DNA from 3 places in the Paenarthrobacter sp. OM7 genome. Region 3 is predicted to be linked to each of the others. Evidence: riboswitches for the same ligand, from Rfam matches in the RefSeq annotation. Region 3 holds a riboswitch; each other region holds the start of a gene.
The links. Region 3 has a riboswitch for cyclic di-AMP ahead of QEH68_RS05275 (M23 family metallopeptidase). Riboswitches for the same ligand answer to the same signal wherever they lie in the genome.

Region 1 (5,527 bases), 640 kb from region 3:
GCACCACGGTGAGGTTTCCGGCGTCGAGCAGTTCCGTAATGGCGCGTCCGGCGCGCTCTTGGCCGGCTTCCAGTGAGTCCTCCTCCACCACCACGTCACCGGCGTCGAACACGTCCCGGTCAAGATGGAACGCCAGCGGACCCAGCGCCGTGCGGATGGCAGCGGGAGCCGCAGCAGCACCGACCCGGCCCTGGTTGCGGCGCACTCCGGCATCGCTGCAAAAACCAAGCACGACGGCGGGACGCGAGGCAGTTGCGGGCGCGGGCGACGTCAGGGGTGCTACTGCCTGCCACCAGCGGCGGTGTTCAGTGCCGTCTCCGTCAAAGCGGCCCGTCCACGGCCCAGGGTTGACGTCTACGGCGAGGGTGATGCTGGTTTCCATGCTTCAAGCACACCCGAACGGGCACACGAAAACCAGCTGTCCCAGCAGGCGGGTGTCTGAAACTCCGGACTTAGGTCCGCAGGAGACTTACTTGACGCCCAGCAGCTCCTCCACGGTTCCAATGCCGAAGAACAGCAGGAACGCAGCGGCCACGGCCCACATGAGCGGGTGGACTTCGCGGGCGCGGCCCTGGAAGGTGCGGATCAGGACGTAGGAGATGAAGCCGGCACCGAGGCCGTTGGCGATCGAGTACGTGAACGGCATGAGGGAGATGGTCAGGAACGCAGGGATGCCGACACCCCAGTCCTGCCAATCGATCTTGCCCACCTGGGAGACCATCATGAAGCCCACAACCACCAGTGCCGGGGCCACGGCTTCGAAGGGTACAAGGTTGATGAGGGGCGTGAAGAACATCGCCACCAGGAACAGCACGCCCGTGACGATCGAGGCGAGGCCGGTGCGGGCACCTTCGCCGATGCCGGCGCCGGACTCAACAAAGATCTGGTTGGACGAAACGGACGCGCCACCACCCACGATCGCGCCGAGGGCGTCCACCTGCAGGACACGGTCGACGTTGGGGATGTTGCCGTCTTTGTCCACGGTTCCGGCCTCGTTGGCCAGTCCCACCATGGTGCCCATGGCGTCGAAGAAGATGCTGAGGAGGATCACAAACGCCAACAGTGCTGCAGCGATGAAACCGAGGTGCTGGAACGCGCCGAACGGGTTGGCCTTGCCGATGAGGGACAGGTCCGGGGCGCCCCACTCCGAGAGGGTGGGAGCCACGAGGGACCAGCCGCGCGGGTTGACGTTCTTGCCGTCGAAGCTGGGGCCGATGTGGAGGGTGAACTCGAGGATGGCTGCCAGTGCCGTGGAGACCACGATGCCGATGAGGATGGCGCCGCGGACCTTGCGGACCACCAGGGCGATGGTGAGGATGAGGCCCACTGCGAACACCAAGGTAGGCCAGCCCATGAGCTTGCCATCCACGCCCAGGCCCAAGGGAACCGTGGTGCCGGCGGCGTCGGGAATCCGGCGCACAAAGCCTGCGTTGACCAGGCCGATCAGTGCAATGAAGAGGCCGATGCCCACCACGATCGCCGTTTTCAGCGCTTCCGGCACGGCTTTGAACACGGCAGTACGGAAACCGGTCAGCACCAGGATGAGCATGGTGATGCCGGAGAGGACCACGAGGCCCATCATGTCCGGCCAGGTGAGTTCCGGGTGCGAGGCGACCGTGACGGCAACGAAGGCGTTGACGCCCAGCCCGGTTGCAACGGCGAACGGGTGCTTGGCCCACGCGCCCATGAGGATGGTCAGGATGCCCGCCACGAAGGCCGTCGTGGCTGCGACGGCTGTGAAGCCGAGGGATGCCCCACTGGAATCCGCCCCGGAGAGAATCAGCGGGTTCAACACCACGATGTAGCTCATGGCGAAGAACGTTGCGAAGCCGCCACGAATTTCCCGCGAGTACGTGGATCCACGTTCAGTAATTTTGAAGTAGCGGTCTACTGCAGAACCTTGCTTAAGCATGAAAGACTCCGGGGATCGGGGGGAGTGTGCCCTCAAATCCTATGCGGTCCGGTGCAGGCGCTCCGGACGATTCGCCTAGTCTGTAAGGAAGCCAACACTAGGAGAAACCGCCCCATGCGTACCATCCGCCCGCTTCTGGCCGCCGTCGTCGCTGCTCTTGCCTTCGCGTCCGCCCTGCTGTTTACTGCGGCGCCGGCGTCTGCCCACGACGTCGCTGAATCCACGACGCCGGCCAGTGGCACCAGCGTCACGGACGTCCCGGCGTCGGTTTCCATCACGTTCAACAACCGGCCGCTCGCCATCGGTTCGGGCGTCACGGTCACTGCGGGCGGCGAAAACTGGGCCGACGGCCCGGTGGAAATCATCGATAACCAGGCGGTCCAGAAGCTGCGCGAAGGCGCTCCGGCAGGCGAATACACGGTGGTCTGGCGCGTCGTCAGCAGCGATTCGCACCCCATCGAGGGCACCTTTACCTTCACGGCCACCGCAGGAAGCACGACGACGGCCAGCGGCCCGGCGGCAGCCTCTCCGTCCGCATCGGCTCCGTCCGCTTCGACACCTTCGGCGGCGGTGCCGACGGCGGGAACCGCGGCCCCGGGCACTGCGGCGTCGGGAACCGGCAACAGTGAGCCCGCGGCCGACGCCTCCCAGCCCTTCCCATGGAGCATCGTGGGCCTGGCGGTTGTTGCTGTTGGTCTCGTTATTTTTCTGGCTGTTACTGCCCGCAGGAAACTGGCTGCTTCGAACGACCCTGAGGGCCCTTCTCCCGCGGAATAACGGGGTTTTCTACGTAGCTGCGAAGATCTCGAAACGGTTACTGCGACACGCCAGAAGCGTACTTCTCGTTACTTAAATGTGACTTCCGCGTGATCATCGCGTACGGTGGTACCTGTGCCTGTTCCACGTAGCGGGCACTTCCGGTCTGATTGCCTAGCTCTGCCGCAGTCCGGAATCCGTTCGCAGACAAACCTTACGGCAGAGACGGGGAACCCATTTTGGGCCGCTTTCGAGCGTGCCTTGGGGTGAAGTCACGATGCTTCCGCTGAACAGCGGGAGATAGTGGCCGGGTGACTCCCATCCGAATCCGACAGCTAACCTCGCAGGCATCGGGAGAGGCTCTTTCATGTCTTCACGCATTCTTCGCGGCCGTCGTAAGGCGGACAGCGTACGTCCTAATCCGTTCATCTCCATCTCCAAGGCAGTTGCCAGCAACGCTTCCGGCGCTGGCCGCCAGGCAGCTGTTATCGCAGCAGCCTCGGGCCTTGTGTTGACCGGCTCCATTGCAGCTCACGCTGCTGAAGCTCCGGTTCAGCGGGATTCCAGCCCGGCCACGGTCGCTGAGACCGTTTCGGCCGACGCTCCCACCCAGGTTGTTACCGCCCTGGCTACGGCTACGGTCAACTTCGAGCGCCCCGCTGTTGCTTCCGTTGCAGCTCCGGTTATCGAAAAGCCTGCACCGGTTGCTCCGGCTCCTGTCGCCAAGAAGGCAGCAGTCACCACTGCCGCCGCCAAGGCTCCTGTTGCCAAGGCTGCTGCAGCCGCTCCGGCCGCTGCTGCTCCCGCTCCTGCGGCTGCTGCTGCTCCGGCTGTTGGTGGCGTCAATGCCGCCATGGTTGCCTCGGCTTACGCCCAGATCGGCATCATGCAGGACTGCACCGCCATGGTGGAGCGCGCACTCGGCTCCGCAGGCATCCCCGTTGGCGACCTCGGTCCCATGCAGTTCATGAACTACGGCAAGGTTGTCAGCTCACCCCAGCCCGGTGACATGATCGTCCAGTCCGGCCACGTCGCCATCTACATCGGCAACGGCCAGGCCATCAGCGGTGGCATCAACGGCAACCAGACGGGTATCCACCCGATCAGCTGGTTGACCGCAACGGGTCCCCTGACCTACGTACGCGCTGGCGCATAAGCCTCACGCTTCAGTTCAAAGGCCGGTGTCTTCGAAGAGTTCATCTTCGAGGGCACCGGCCTTTGGCGTTAAGTTATGTGCGGAATAGTTCGCAGCCAGGTTTGATCTGCTAAGCGGTGGCGATGCCCGGCCCTGCAGGGAGGGCCACCTTGGACGATATCGCCTGGCCTACAGCCTTTGCCTGCCGAAGTACTTCCTTCGGTGTGGGCGTAATGAGCTCGCCGACTCCTACAAGGTGCATCCCGACGGCCCGCATTGCGGCTACCAGGTTTTGGCCGATCGCTATGCCGAGTTCCGCCAGCATTCGGCGCAATTGGCTCTGTGCGCAGCGCGTGACCACAATATGGTCGGCCAGAAGAACACCGTTGGCAGTGTGGACGGCCCACTGGCGGCGGGTGGACTCGAGGGGGCCGGAGGCGTGGAGCCCCGTCCTGAGCCCGGCAGTGGTCATGCTGGCGGCCAGTCCATAGCCGATCTGTTGGGAAGGGTCGGAGCCAAGGAAATCGAGGCGGACAGCCCGTGTGGTGCTGCGGACATCCAGGTGATGGCTTGCGGCGTAGTTCCGCAGGTGGCGGAGGATCTCGTTGCGCTCCTGCATGGCTGCGGGATCGGCTGCATCGCAGCGTTGGAGCATTCCGGTGTGGACTGACGGACCCGTTGCGGACAACGTGCCGAACCCGTCCACCACAATGGAGCCCACGCCGTAGCGGCTGAGCTCACTGGCAACTGCCAAGCCGGACAAGCCGGCTCCGATGACCACGGTGGTGGTGCGTTCCGTGGCGGAATCAGGCGTGAGTGACACTGCTTGGTTCCTCCTTGACGTGTGTGCCATTAGGCATCGCATGGGGTCGCGTCCGAGTTCCCCAAGCGGCCGCAATAAATGGCCGGAGTGTGCTGTGGAACACGGTTGCCGGCCATTCGGTGACTCGAACACTACCGAACTTTTTCTGCCATGGATAGCCTCCTGGGTCCGCGTGTTCGCGTTGTTCATCCCCAGCGCAAAATGCGCACCCTGGAACCGAGCCCGGACCGTTATACACATAGCCCAAAGTCACCTTGATTCGGCGTTGCCGACCGAGAATAGTTGGCATTGGGAGAAGGAATTTCCAGGTTTCTTCTGCCCGGGCCATTGACATTGACGCGAGAAGGGAATCCGAGCCGGAGAACCTCTGGCAGAATGGCCGGAACATCAAGCAGCAGGTGGAGAGGCGGGCCCCATGGACCAGCACAGCAGGCACAATGAAGAGCCACAGGACGGCCAGGACCACGCAGTGGCGCCAGGAGGCATTGTCGTTGGAGTTGACGGTTCAGAGCACGGGCAGTGTGCATTGGTGTGGGCGGCACGTGAAGCCGAACGCCGTCAGCTGCCCTTGCACATCGTGACGGCCTACTCCGTACCTATCTTTGCCGCATCAGGCCTGGACGGCGGTTATGCAACTGTGGATGATTCGGTGATCCGCGAGGGGGCGGACGCGATCGTGAAACAGGCTATGGACAAGATCTCCGGGTACGCCATCGAGGTTGACGCTTCAGTGGAGAACGGCGACGCTGCCGGTGTCCTCCTTGATCTCTCGGCAGATGCCGCACTCCTCGTTTTTGGCAGCCGGGGCCGCGGGGGCTTCGTTGGACGCCTTTTGGGATCTGTCAGCAGCGCATTGCCTGCCCACGCCAAATGCCCCACCGTCACGGTCCCGCTGTACTGC
Region 2 (5,527 bases), 210 kb from region 3:
ACCCGGCCGACGTCGTGGTTTTTGAAGACGCGCCTGCCGGGATCGCTGCTGCGCGCGCCGCCGGGATGCGGACCGTGGTAGTAGGCGACGCCGGTCATCTTGAAGACGGCATGTGGCGCATCCCGGACTACTCGGCCGTGACGGTCACCGCAGTGAAGGACGACGACGGCGGGCACCTCCTCACGCTGACCCTTTAATACCGCCGGGTTAAAGACTGTTCCAAGAGAGATGATCCGGGCGTAGGCTGTGCGCATGTCTGCGATGCCGGAGGCGTACGGTGCTGCACTGGAGCGGGCCATGGTCCACGCCGGTGATTGGCTTGCGTCGGTCCCCACACGTTCAGTCCGCCCGTCCTCCGATGCCGATCAGGTGGCCAAGAGCATCCTGCCGCGTCTGCCTGACGAAGCCACCGATGCCGCTGAGGTAGTTGATGAGCTCGCCGCGCTGGCTGAACCGGGCCTCATGGCGATCCAGTCCGGACGGTTCTTTGGGTGGGTCATGGGCGGAACCCTGCCCGCGGCCATGGCCGCAGACTGGCTTGTTTCGGCGTGGGACCAGAACACCGGGCTTCGATTCGCCACACCGGCGGCAGCCGCCGTTGAGGAATCGGCCGCCGCGTGGCTGCTGGAGCTTCTCCACCTTCCTGCAAGTGCCGACGTTGGATTCACTACTGGTGCCACCACCGCGAACTTCGTGGGACTTGCGGCCGGGCGCCAACACTTGATGGACGAGGCAGGCTGGGACCTGGAGGCTCTTGGGCTGACCGGCGCCCCGCGCATCACCACCTTTGCAGGCCGGGAGCGCCACGCCGCAGTGGATTTGGCGTTGCGGTATCTCGGCTTGGGGGCGTGCGTCCCTGTAGACGCCGACGACGAAGGACGAATTTTCCCCGACGCGCTTGCCGAGGCCATGGATCAGCAGCCCGGACCGTCGCTGGTCTGCCTTCAAGCGGGCAACCTGCATTCCGGCGCCTTTGATCCCATGGAGGAAGCCATAGCCGTGGCCCACGATCGCGGAGCCTGGGTGCACGTGGATGGCGCTTTTGGTTTATGGGCCGCTGTCAGCCCGACGCTGCGGGCCCGCCTGGCCGGAGTGGAAGAAGCAGATTCCTGGGCCACGGATGCCCATAAGACCCTGAATGTTCCTTACGACTGTGGCTTGGCAATCGTCGCGAGGCCGGAAGCCTTGAGGCGTGCTTTCAGTGTTCACACGAGTTACCTCATTGCCACGGATGCCGGTCCGGGAGATCCTTTCGAGAAAGTGCCTGAGATGTCCCGCCGTGCCCGGGGCATCCCTGTGTGGGCGGCGCTGAGGCAACTGGGCCGTAACGGGGTGATCTCCATGGTGGAGCGGCTCGCTGCAAACGCCCGCGCGTTGGCCGAGGGGCTCGCCGCGATCCCGGGCGTCGAGGTGCTCAACGACGTCGTGTTCACGCAGGTATCGGTGAGCTTCGGCAGTGATGACCGCACACACCGTGTCACGCAACGGCTGATGGCCGAGGGCGCGGTGTGGATGTCCGGGTCCTCCTGGCGTGGCCGTGAAATCCTCAGGATTTCGGTGAGTAACTGGACCACGGATGCAGGGGATGTTGCTGCGTCCATCGCGGCGGTGCGCAGCGCGTTGGAAGCCGAACCGGAGTCTGTGTAACGCGAAAACCGCGCCGGTTCCCGCCATCCGCTCCAGTCTGTACTGGTGCGGGCGGCGGCAACCGGCGCGGTAATCAAGCAGTCTGGCTTAGTACCAGTTGTTGGCCAAGTGGAAGCCCAGGGCGGCCGACGGGGATCCGTAGCGTTCCTTGATGTAGTTCAAGCCCCACTTGATTTGGGTCTGGTAGTTGGTCTGCCAATCAGCGCCCGCGGTTGCCATCTTGCTAGCCGGCAGCGACTGGACAATGCCGTAAGCACCGCTGGAAGCGTTGGTGGCGGTCGTCCTCCAGTTGGATTCCTTCTCCCACAGGGTGTTCAGCGCAGTCATTTCGCTGGCGCTCCAGCCGTAGTTGCCAAGGATGCTGGCAGCGTAGGCTTTGGCAGCGGCGGGATCGTCCACGGCCTTGGGGGCGGCAGCAGCAGCTGCAGCTTCGGCAGCGGCGGCGGCAGCAGCGGCGTCGGCGGCCTGCTTGGCTGCAGCATCAGCGGCGGCCTTTTCAGCGGCGGCCTGGTCGGCAGCGGCCTTCTCGGCGGCGGCCTTTTCAGCGGCGGCCTGGTCCGCCGCGGCCTTCTCGGCTGCGGCCTTTTCGGCTGCGGCTTTGTCCACGGCTGCCCTGTCAGCGGCGCCCTTTGCAGCGGCTGCATCCAAGGAAGCGGAGATTTCAGCTGTCTTGTTGTTGCTGACCTGGGCATTCGCCTGGGTCTCTGCAACGCGGCTTACCTCGGGAAGGGTCAGGGCGGCGTTGGCAGCAGTACCGAGCGATGCAACGCCCAGCGCAGCAGCTACAACACCGGCAACAACCGACATGCGGTGGCCGGACTTGCCCTGGCGGGCAGCGTTCTTGAGGACAGCCTGCGACTTGGTCAACGGTGCGTTGTGCTCATCGCGGTGACGCGCGGAAGGGCGCGTCTGATCATTAAATTCAGACATGTGTGTTTACCTCTCAGCGCCTGCGGAGTTAGCTGTCGGGTTCGGATGAGGTCATCCGGCCGCGCATCACGCTGCGGCTTCACCCCAAGGGTCCGGCATAAATGCCTGGTCCCGGAGACTCTGGGTCCCCCGTCTCTGCCTCGGAGTAAGTACGGACTCCGGGAAGTGGCAGAGCTCGGCGCATCCCGGATGTGGGCCAGTTGGGGCGACCCACCCTTTCGACGGTACAGGAGGAATTCGTAGAAGTCACATTTAGGTAACAGAGATCACGACGACGGTGAGTCGCCTTGCTGGGTTCGTAACTTCTGTTCGGTGGCGACGGCAGGGAATCGAAGGGTGAATTCCGTGCGCCCTGGACGGGACGCCACGTGCACGCTGCCGCCGTGAGCTTCCACGATGGATTCAACGATCGACAGACCCAGCCCGGACGTGCCCTCGGACCCCGATCTCGCAGCGTCGGCGCGGGCAAAACGGGAGAAGATCCGGCCCTGGAAATCCTCTGGAATGCCGGGCCCGTTGTCCGTTACGGTCACCACTGGGCTGCCGTCCGCGGAGAGCATCACGCTGGTGACCACCGTGGTGCCGGCATCGGTGTGTTTACGGGCGTTGGAGAGAAGATTGGCCAGGACCTGGTGCAGTTGCGTAACGTCGCCGCGGACCGTGACGGGTTCATCCGGGAGTTGGAGTTGCCAAATCTGGTCCGGTGCCATGATTTTCTCGTCGCTGACAGTTTCAATCACCAACTGGGTGAGGTCCACGTCCGTGATCTTGAGCGCCTGGCCTTCGTCCAGCCTGGCAAGCAGCAGCAGATCCTCCACCAGGGTGGTCATCCGTTCGGACTGGCTCCGGACGCGTGCCAGCGACTTTCGGCCGTCATCGGTGAAGTTCTCGGTCATGCTCAACAGTTCGGTGTAACCGCGGATGGCCGTAAGCGGCGTTCGAAGTTCGTGCGACGCGTCCGCGACGAACTGGCGCACCTTGGTTTCGCTTTCCTGGCGGGCTTCCAAAGCACTGGAGACGTTGTTCAGCATCTGGTTGAGGGCATGGCCAACGCTGCCGACTTCGGTTCCGGGATGGGCGGCCGACGGCGGGACCCGCACCGCAAGTGCCACCTCACCGGCGTCGAGAGGGAGGCGGGAAACTTTGGTGGCTACCTCGGAGAGCTGCTCCAATGGACGCATGGTCCGCCGGATGATTACCGTTCCCGCGAGGCCGATCACAGCCAGTCCGCCGAGCGACACCAGAACCATGGTCCACACCAGCGAGGCCTCGGCGCTTTGCTTGTCCGCGAGAGGCAGTCCCGTCACGATCACGTCGCCGGCAGTTTCGACGGCCACGAGCCGGTAATCCCCATAGGAGAGCGATCGGTCCACAGGCCGGTTGTCCCGGGGCAACGACAGCAGAATCTGTTTGTCGTCCGCCGTGAGTTCGGCCCGCTTGCCGGAGGCCTCAATAACGCCTGGATTGATCACGGTTGTTCCATCGATCCGTGCGTTCAGCGTTCCAGCGGCCTGGCCGCGCGCTTCCAGCGGGTCCGGCCTTCCGGAGGGGGAGGACGGAAAGTTCGACGGCGGCCTGCCGAAGCTGGTCGCGCGGCTTGACGCCTGCTCCAACTGCCGGTCGAGCTGCTTGTTGAACACCATGTCCATGGAGGCGTAGCTGACCACTCCCACGGCAGCGCAAATGGCGACCAGCAAGGCCATGGCGACCAGGACCAGTCGGGTACGCAGGTGCCACGCGGAGGGGCTGAGCCAACTGCGGTGTGACTTTTTGGCCACTCCTGAAAGGGTGCTCAACGCCTAGTCCGCAGGCTTGATGACATAGCCGGCGCCGCGGATGGTGTGGATCATCGGAGGGTGGTTTGCTTCGATCTTCTTGCGCAGGTAGGAAATGTAGAGCTCCACGATGTTGGCTTGTCCACCGAAGTCGTAGTCCCACACACGGTCCAAGATCTGTGCTTTGCTGACCACTCGTTTAGGGTTCTCCATGAGGTAGCGCAAAAGCTCAAACTGGGTGGCGGTAAGCGGAATGTCCTCGCCGGCCCGGGTGACTTCACGGGTGTCCACGTTCAGGGTAAGGTCACCCACCACCAGTTCGGCAGTGTCCATGGCGGCCACGCCGGAACGCTGGACCAGGCGGTGCAGTCGCAGGAGGACTTCCTCCATGCTGAAGGGTTTGGTGACATAGTCGTCGCCGCCGGCAGCCAGCCCGACGATGCGGTCCTGCACGGCGTCCTTGGCTGTGAGGAAAAGCGCGGGAACTTCCGGGGCAAACGCACGGATGCGGTTGAGGACTTCCACACCGTCGAATCCGGGAAGCATGACGTCCAGTACGAGGACATCGGGCCGGAATTCTTTGGAAAGCTTCACGGCCCCAGGGCCGTCGCCGGCAACAGCAACTGACCACCCGGCCATTCGAAGCCCCATGCTCATGAGCTCAGCGAGGCTGGGCTCGTCATCCACCACCAGGGCACGGATAGGGGAGCCGTCCGGGTGGGAGAGTTGGGGAAGGTTGTTGGTCATGGAGTGCGAGGAGGCCATGGGACAACTCTCCGATCTGCTGGTTAGCCCGCGCTTTGCCGGTCCTGTGAGAACGCTGTGAAGTCAACACTAGCGACGTGGAAGTGCGGTGACACGTGTCCGGCCCCGGCCGACGCTCTCTCACGTCCCGTTGGTTTCCGGCCGACGCTCTCTCACGTCCCGTTTGTTTCCGGCCGACGCTCTCTCACGTCCCGTTTGTTTCCGGCCGACGCTCTCTCACGTCCGAGAGTGAGGCGTTTTGCGGGGACACGGGGTCGAAAATGCGGGGATTTTCGTTTCCGCGATTGGACAACAGGTGTTTCAGATCGTGAGATTCCGCGGAGGCAGGGTTCGCGTGGAGGCAGATGCGCCAAATGCCCCCTGAAGCGAAGGAAATTCGGCAGGGCACCAAAAAAGGCAGTCGCGGCAGA
Region 3 (5,527 bases):
GCCGTTGCCGACGTATACAGCGATGTGGGCCTGTCCGGCCAGACCGCCGTTGGCGTAGTAGGCGAGGTCGCCCGGCTTCGCTTCCGCTGCGCTGACCGTGCGGCCGAGGGAGAGGTAGCCGGCCGGCCAGTCGTGGAAGTTGATGCCAACAGCTGCCAGGGAGTTGGTTACCAGCATGGTGCAGTCCTGGGTGACGCCGAGCTGCGCATAGGCGGCAGCGGCAATTGCAGCACCCAAGCCACTTGCAGCGGCCGGAGCCTTTGCCTCAGGAGCCGCGGTGTTGACGGCCAGTGTGGCGTTGCCAGCAGTTGCCGTGCTTTCTGCTGCCTTCTTGGTTTCTGCCTTCGCAGGAGCCTTCTTCTCTACGGGGGCCGGAGCCTGCACCGTGGTGACCACGGGGCGCTCGTAGGAGATGGCAACGGTGGAGTCCGCAGCGATGGTGGCCTGGACTACCGACTGGACGTCAAGGGTGGACGTCGCGGTGGACTCACGGTCCACGGTGGTGTCGGCCGCGTTGGCAGCAACACTGCCGGTCAGGACCAGGCCTGAAGCTGCGGCAATAACAGCCGCCTGGCGGCCGACGCCGCCGGCGTTTTCACTGACGGCCTTGGCGATCACGGCAAGCGAGCTGGTCTTGGGGGCCTCAGCGCGATGCCGTGCAACCTTGGATGCACTGGTCATGGTTTTCTCTTTTCGTATCCGCGTGCAGTTGGGGTACACGCGGCTCATTGGCGCGCCAGCACTTGGGGGCATGCTGGCGAACCCCGAACCGGATTGTTTCTAGCGGAGGGTAAAGAAGGAGGACGTGCCCGTGGAGGCAGCCGAGTGCAGGAGCGTGCCCTGTCCCGGGTTCAATGCGCTGATCATCATGCCGTTGCCAACGTAGATGCCTACGTGTGCTCCACCGTTCTGCATGACCAGGTCACCGGGGACAGGAGTGCTGGTGGGCTTCATGGCCGTCCAGGCGTTGACGCGCGGGATGCTGATGCCGGCCTGGGCGTAGACCCACTGGGTGAAGCCGGAGCAGTCCCATCCGTTGGGCGTGGTGCCGCCCCAAACGTAAGGGTGGCCGATTCCGGTGTAGGCGATCGCGGCGAGGCCGGAAGCGGCGGCGCTGGAAGCAGCATCCTTGGCTTCGGACGACTTCGCAGTCACGGCGCCTGCGGTGGCCTGGTTGCCGTTGGCCGCGGTGCGCTGGGTGGTCTGCGAAGCGCGCTGCACAACCTTGGGAGCTTCCTTGGTGGCCACTACGGGGCTCTCGAAGGAAACGGTGGCGGTGGGCTCTGCGGTGACTACCGCAGTGGTGACCATCTGCTGGGTGCTGGAGGCTTCCGACTTGGAAACGTCGGTGTCCGCTGCCTGGGCCGGCAGACCGACACTGAGGACGAGGCCTGAGGCTGCTGCCAGTACGACGGCCTGACGGCCAACGGTACCGGCGTTGGATGAAACAGCCTTGGAAAGCGTGTTCAAGGGGTTCGTACGAACCGATTCGGCGCGGTGGCGCGCAGGGGTAGTGCGTGATGACACGAAGGTAGCCTCTCCCAATGCCTGCGAGGTGAGCTGTCGGATTCGGATGGGAGTCATCCGGCCACGCTGCTTCAAGGAAGCTTTGCGACTTAACCCCAAGGCCTTCTTGCGAAGACCAGAAGTGGTTCCCCCGCCCCTGCCAGACGATTTATGCGAACGGACCTCGAGTGGTGGCAGAGCTAGGCAATCCACTCAAGTGCACCGGCCCCCTAAAAAGCCGATGCGCTTTGTACGGTACAACAGTTGAACGCGAATGTCACATTCAGGTCACGGGGTGTGTCACGAATGCGAGAGACAACCATCAACTGGACTTAGAGCCAGCCCATGGGGTCAACAACTTCACCGTTGACCTGTACTTCAAAGTGGAGGTGGCAGCCGGTGGAGGCGCCCGTGGTGCCGCTCAGCGCTACAGTGTCGCCGCGGCTGACCGTCTGGCCTACTTTGACGGTGAAGGACGACAAGTGGTTGTACGTGGTCTCAAGGCCGTTGCCGTGGTCTACCACCACGCGGTTCCCTCCGCCGTACTCGTGCCATCCGGCAAAGGTGACCTTGCCACTGGCCGCGGCATGGACGGCGGTGCCGCACTGGGCCACGAAGTCCTGGCCGCGGTGGAAGTCACCGGCACCACCTGTGAGGGGGCTGATGCGGTAGCCGAACGGGGAAGCCGTGGTCAGGGTGTCCAGGGGGCTGGCCATGGTGCCCGTGGACGAGGCACGCTGGATGCTGTCGGCGGACTGCGCACTGAGCAGCTGCTTCAGCTTGCCGTCGGGGTCGGCGGCGGTAGCTACCGCAGCACGGCTGAAGTCGATCTTGGCTGATGCAGCGGCGGAAACCTCGGGCTGGCTGCCCCCGGTGACGGCCAGGGCCGACTCGGTCTGACCGGATTCCGAGGTTGCCATGACCGGGCTGGTGGCCGGCAGACCGACAGTCAGGGCAAGTCCGGTGGCGGCAAGCGCAACTCCGGCCTTTTGCCCTACACCACTGGCTGCGGCGAAATCGGCAACCTGGCGCAACGGGCTCTTGCGGCGACGCACCTGGCGTTCGGTGTCGCGTGGCCGGATCTCCGATACGACGCGGGCTGGCCGCAGCTCAGCAGCGGGGCCGGACGCGCGGCGGCGGCCCCTGACGTTCTGCGTTGTCAAACTCTGTTCCTCTCTAAAAAGCCTGCGAAGTTAGCTGTCGGATTCGGGTCAGAGAGTTCAAAGACCCGGTCCGCACGAAGCGCTCACGGCACACAGGTATCCCAAGAGGGACTTGCGTAATGGGCACTTCTGCTGCGGACTTCACCCCAAGGCTGCTTCTTTAGACAGCCGCTTGTGGTTCCCCCGCCTCTGCCAGTGGTGGATGGCACACCTGTTCCGCTGGCAGAGCTCGGCTCCGGAACAGGTAACGCTTTGGTATCAGCGCTAGTAGATAACTATAGGCGATTAAGGCTCGCAGTAATAAATTCGTTATCAACAGGAACAGGCGTGGCGCGGCTGCCCCTTATCACTAATCCTGAAAAACTGCAGGTCACACGCGCGCTTGGAGCTCAAAAGTGAGATATGACACCGGGTGAAGGGAAGGGTGCCTCAGCCGACGGAGACGAAGACGTGCGCCGCCACCTCGGGCGGAAGTTCCAGTGCACCCTCAATGCCGGGGACCCGGACTGAAATGTACTCGCCTACACGCTCCAGCGAGACGGCCGCGCCGGGGCGGATACCACCCTCATCCAGCTGGGTAAGGAGTTCAGGCTCAACCTGGATGGGCTCCGCAAGGCGGGTAACTGCCACCCGGGAATCCGGTGCATAGCCGTCCATGGCCTGCAGGAGGTTGACGTCGAGGCGGGGAAACGGCTGGCTGGCAAGGCCACCGAGGGCTTCAAGGCCCGGGATGGGGTTGCCATATGGGGATTCGGTGGGGTGCTCCAGGAGTTCGTACAGCCGGCGCTCCACGCGCTCGCTCATCACGTGTTCCCAGCGGCAGGCTTCGTCATGGACATAGGCCCAGTCCAAGCCAATGACATCAGCCAGGAGACGCTCGGCGAGGCGGTGCTTTCGCATCACCTCGGTGGCGCGTTTCCGCCCCGCTTCGGTCAGTTCCAGGTGACGGTCATTGGAAACAATCACCAAGCCATCGCGCTCCATGCGTCCGATGGTCTGGGAAACAGTGGGTCCGGAGTGCCGCAGCCGCTCGGCGATGCGGGCCCTGAGAGCCACAATGTTCTCTTCTTCAAGCTCCAAAATGGTCCGAAGATACATCTCAGTGGTATCGATCAGATCCGTCATCCAGCTCAGCTCTCCTCGAACGCAGTTCCTTGCGTAATCTCCACCGTACCGCGTCCCTTGCCGGGTGGGCGGTGTACACCGCCGCCCCATGAACGCCAACCACCAGCCTAGCTTATTTGGAATTACTCTGGATAATTCCGGTCGCATATGGTGGGCCTGCGTTCCACGTGGCGGACTATGACGGCCACAGGTTCCTGCCTCCGCGCCGGGTCAGGCAGAATTGGGGTGTCGAAGGGGCAGCTGATGCCACCTGCCACGACCCATCTCTAGCCGATACCCATTGGAGCCACACGTGAGCGACAACAGCATCACCATTCCCGCCGATCTGCTGCCCAAGGACGGACGCTTCGGCGCAGGACCGTCCAAGGTCCGTCCGGAACAGATCGAGGCCCTGTCTGCCGCGTCGTCCACCATCCTTGGCACGTCCCACCGCCAAGCTCCGGTCAAGAACCTTGTGGGTTCGGTCCGGGAGGGCCTCAGCCAGTTCTTCCGTGCACCCGAAGGATACGAAGTTGTCCTCGGCGTCGGCGGTTCCACGGCATTCTGGGATGTCGCCGCATTCGGCCTGGTAGAGAAGAAAGCACAGCACCTCTCCTTCGGTGAATTCGGTTCGAAATTCGCTGCTGCCACCAACAAGGCGCCGTTCCTTGATGCTTCCTCCATCATCAAGTCCGAACCCGGCACCCGCCCGGTGGCACAGGCCGAAGCCGGCGTTGACGTCTACGCCTGGCCCCAGAATGAAACGTCAACCGGCGTGGCTGCCCCCGTCAAGCGCGTCGAGGGGGCTGACGAAGGCGCCCTCGTCCTGGTGGACGCCACGTCTGCTGCCGGCGGGCTGGATGTCGACGTCTCAGAGTCTGACGTCTACTACTTCGCACCGCAGAAGAACTTCGCCTCCGATGGTGGTCTCTGGCTGGGCCTCTTCTCCCCCGCCGCACTGGAGCGTGCGGCACGGATCAAGGCGAGCGACCGCTGGATCCCGGACTTCCTGGACCTGCAGACGGCTATCGACAACTCCAAGCTGAACCAGACGTACAACACGCCTTCCCTGTCCACGTTGGTCACCCTGGACGCCCAGGTGCAGTGGCTCAACAGCAACGGTGGCCTGGATTTCGCCAGCAAGCGCACGGCGGACTCCGCCAACCGCATCTACTCCTGGGCCGAGGCCTCGGAGTACGCGACGCCGTTCGTCACCAACGCCGAAGACCGCTCCAACGTCATCGCTACCATCGACTTCGACGACTCCATTGATGCCGCAGCCATCGCCAAGGTCCTGCGCGCCAACGGTGTGGTGGACACCGAGCCGTACCGCAAGCTTGGCCGCAACCAGCTGCGCATCGCGACGTTTGTCGCCATTGAACCGGACGACGTTTCCGCCCTGCTTGCCAGCATCGACTACGTGGTTGGCGAACTGAAGAAGTAGCACCACAGGCTGTCAGTCGGCGTCGTTCGGAATGTTCCGGACGGCGCCGCTGCCGTTTAACACCACGGCCCTCGAGGGCCTGACTAACGAACCGGCCCCGGGCCGCCGTCGTCGTCCTCGTCGGTGACCGGGCGGGCCAGCAACGACTCCACCCGGAAATGGCGCAGGCCACGGGCACGGCGGTCGAAACGCAGCCGCAGCTGCTTTGCCCGGATGATCCAGGCCAAGCCCACGACGGCGGCGCTGACGCCGGCCAACGCTGCAACGCCCACGGCCCACCGCGGCCCGCCAACATTGGCCACCCACCCCA

Region 1: another riboswitch for cyclic di-AMP. It lies ahead of QEH68_RS02400 (NlpC/P60 family protein); the one in region 3 lies ahead of QEH68_RS05275 (M23 family metallopeptidase).
Region 2: another riboswitch for cyclic di-AMP. It lies ahead of QEH68_RS04305 (hypothetical protein); the one in region 3 lies ahead of QEH68_RS05275 (M23 family metallopeptidase).

The regions. Positions count from the first base shown of each region.
Region 1 covers NZ_CP123579.1:486,269-491,795, forward strand. The annotation lists gene hutG (formimidoylglutamase) at 1-382, opposite strand, end outside; gene QEH68_RS02390 (NCS2 family permease) at 470-1,912, opposite strand; gene QEH68_RS02395 (copper resistance CopC family protein) at 2,027-2,689, shown strand; cyclic di-AMP (ydaO/yuaA leader) riboswitch at 2,840-3,032, shown strand; gene QEH68_RS02400 (NlpC/P60 family protein) at 3,036-3,824, shown strand; gene QEH68_RS02405 (FAD-dependent monooxygenase) at 3,934-4,626, opposite strand; gene QEH68_RS02410 (universal stress protein) at 5,042-5,527, shown strand, end outside.
Region 2 covers NZ_CP123579.1:910,601-916,127, forward strand. The annotation lists gene QEH68_RS04295 (HAD-IA family hydrolase) at 1-197, shown strand, start outside; gene QEH68_RS04300 (aminotransferase class V-fold PLP-dependent enzyme) at 253-1,647, shown strand; gene QEH68_RS04305 (hypothetical protein) at 1,735-2,577, opposite strand; cyclic di-AMP (ydaO/yuaA leader) riboswitch at 2,583-2,768, opposite strand; gene QEH68_RS04310 (HAMP domain-containing sensor histidine kinase) at 2,844-4,373, opposite strand; gene QEH68_RS04315 (response regulator transcription factor) at 4,377-5,117, opposite strand.
Region 3 covers NZ_CP123579.1:1,124,406-1,129,932, reverse strand. The annotation lists gene QEH68_RS05285 (NlpC/P60 family protein) at 1-681, opposite strand, end outside; gene QEH68_RS05280 (C40 family peptidase) at 781-1,527, opposite strand; cyclic di-AMP (ydaO/yuaA leader) riboswitch at 1,532-1,713, opposite strand; gene QEH68_RS05275 (M23 family metallopeptidase) at 1,839-2,669, opposite strand; cyclic di-AMP (ydaO/yuaA leader) riboswitch at 2,674-2,914, opposite strand; gene QEH68_RS05270 (metal-dependent transcriptional regulator) at 3,099-3,794, opposite strand; gene serC (phosphoserine transaminase) at 4,087-5,217, shown strand; gene QEH68_RS05260 (MFS transporter) at 5,301-5,527, opposite strand, start outside.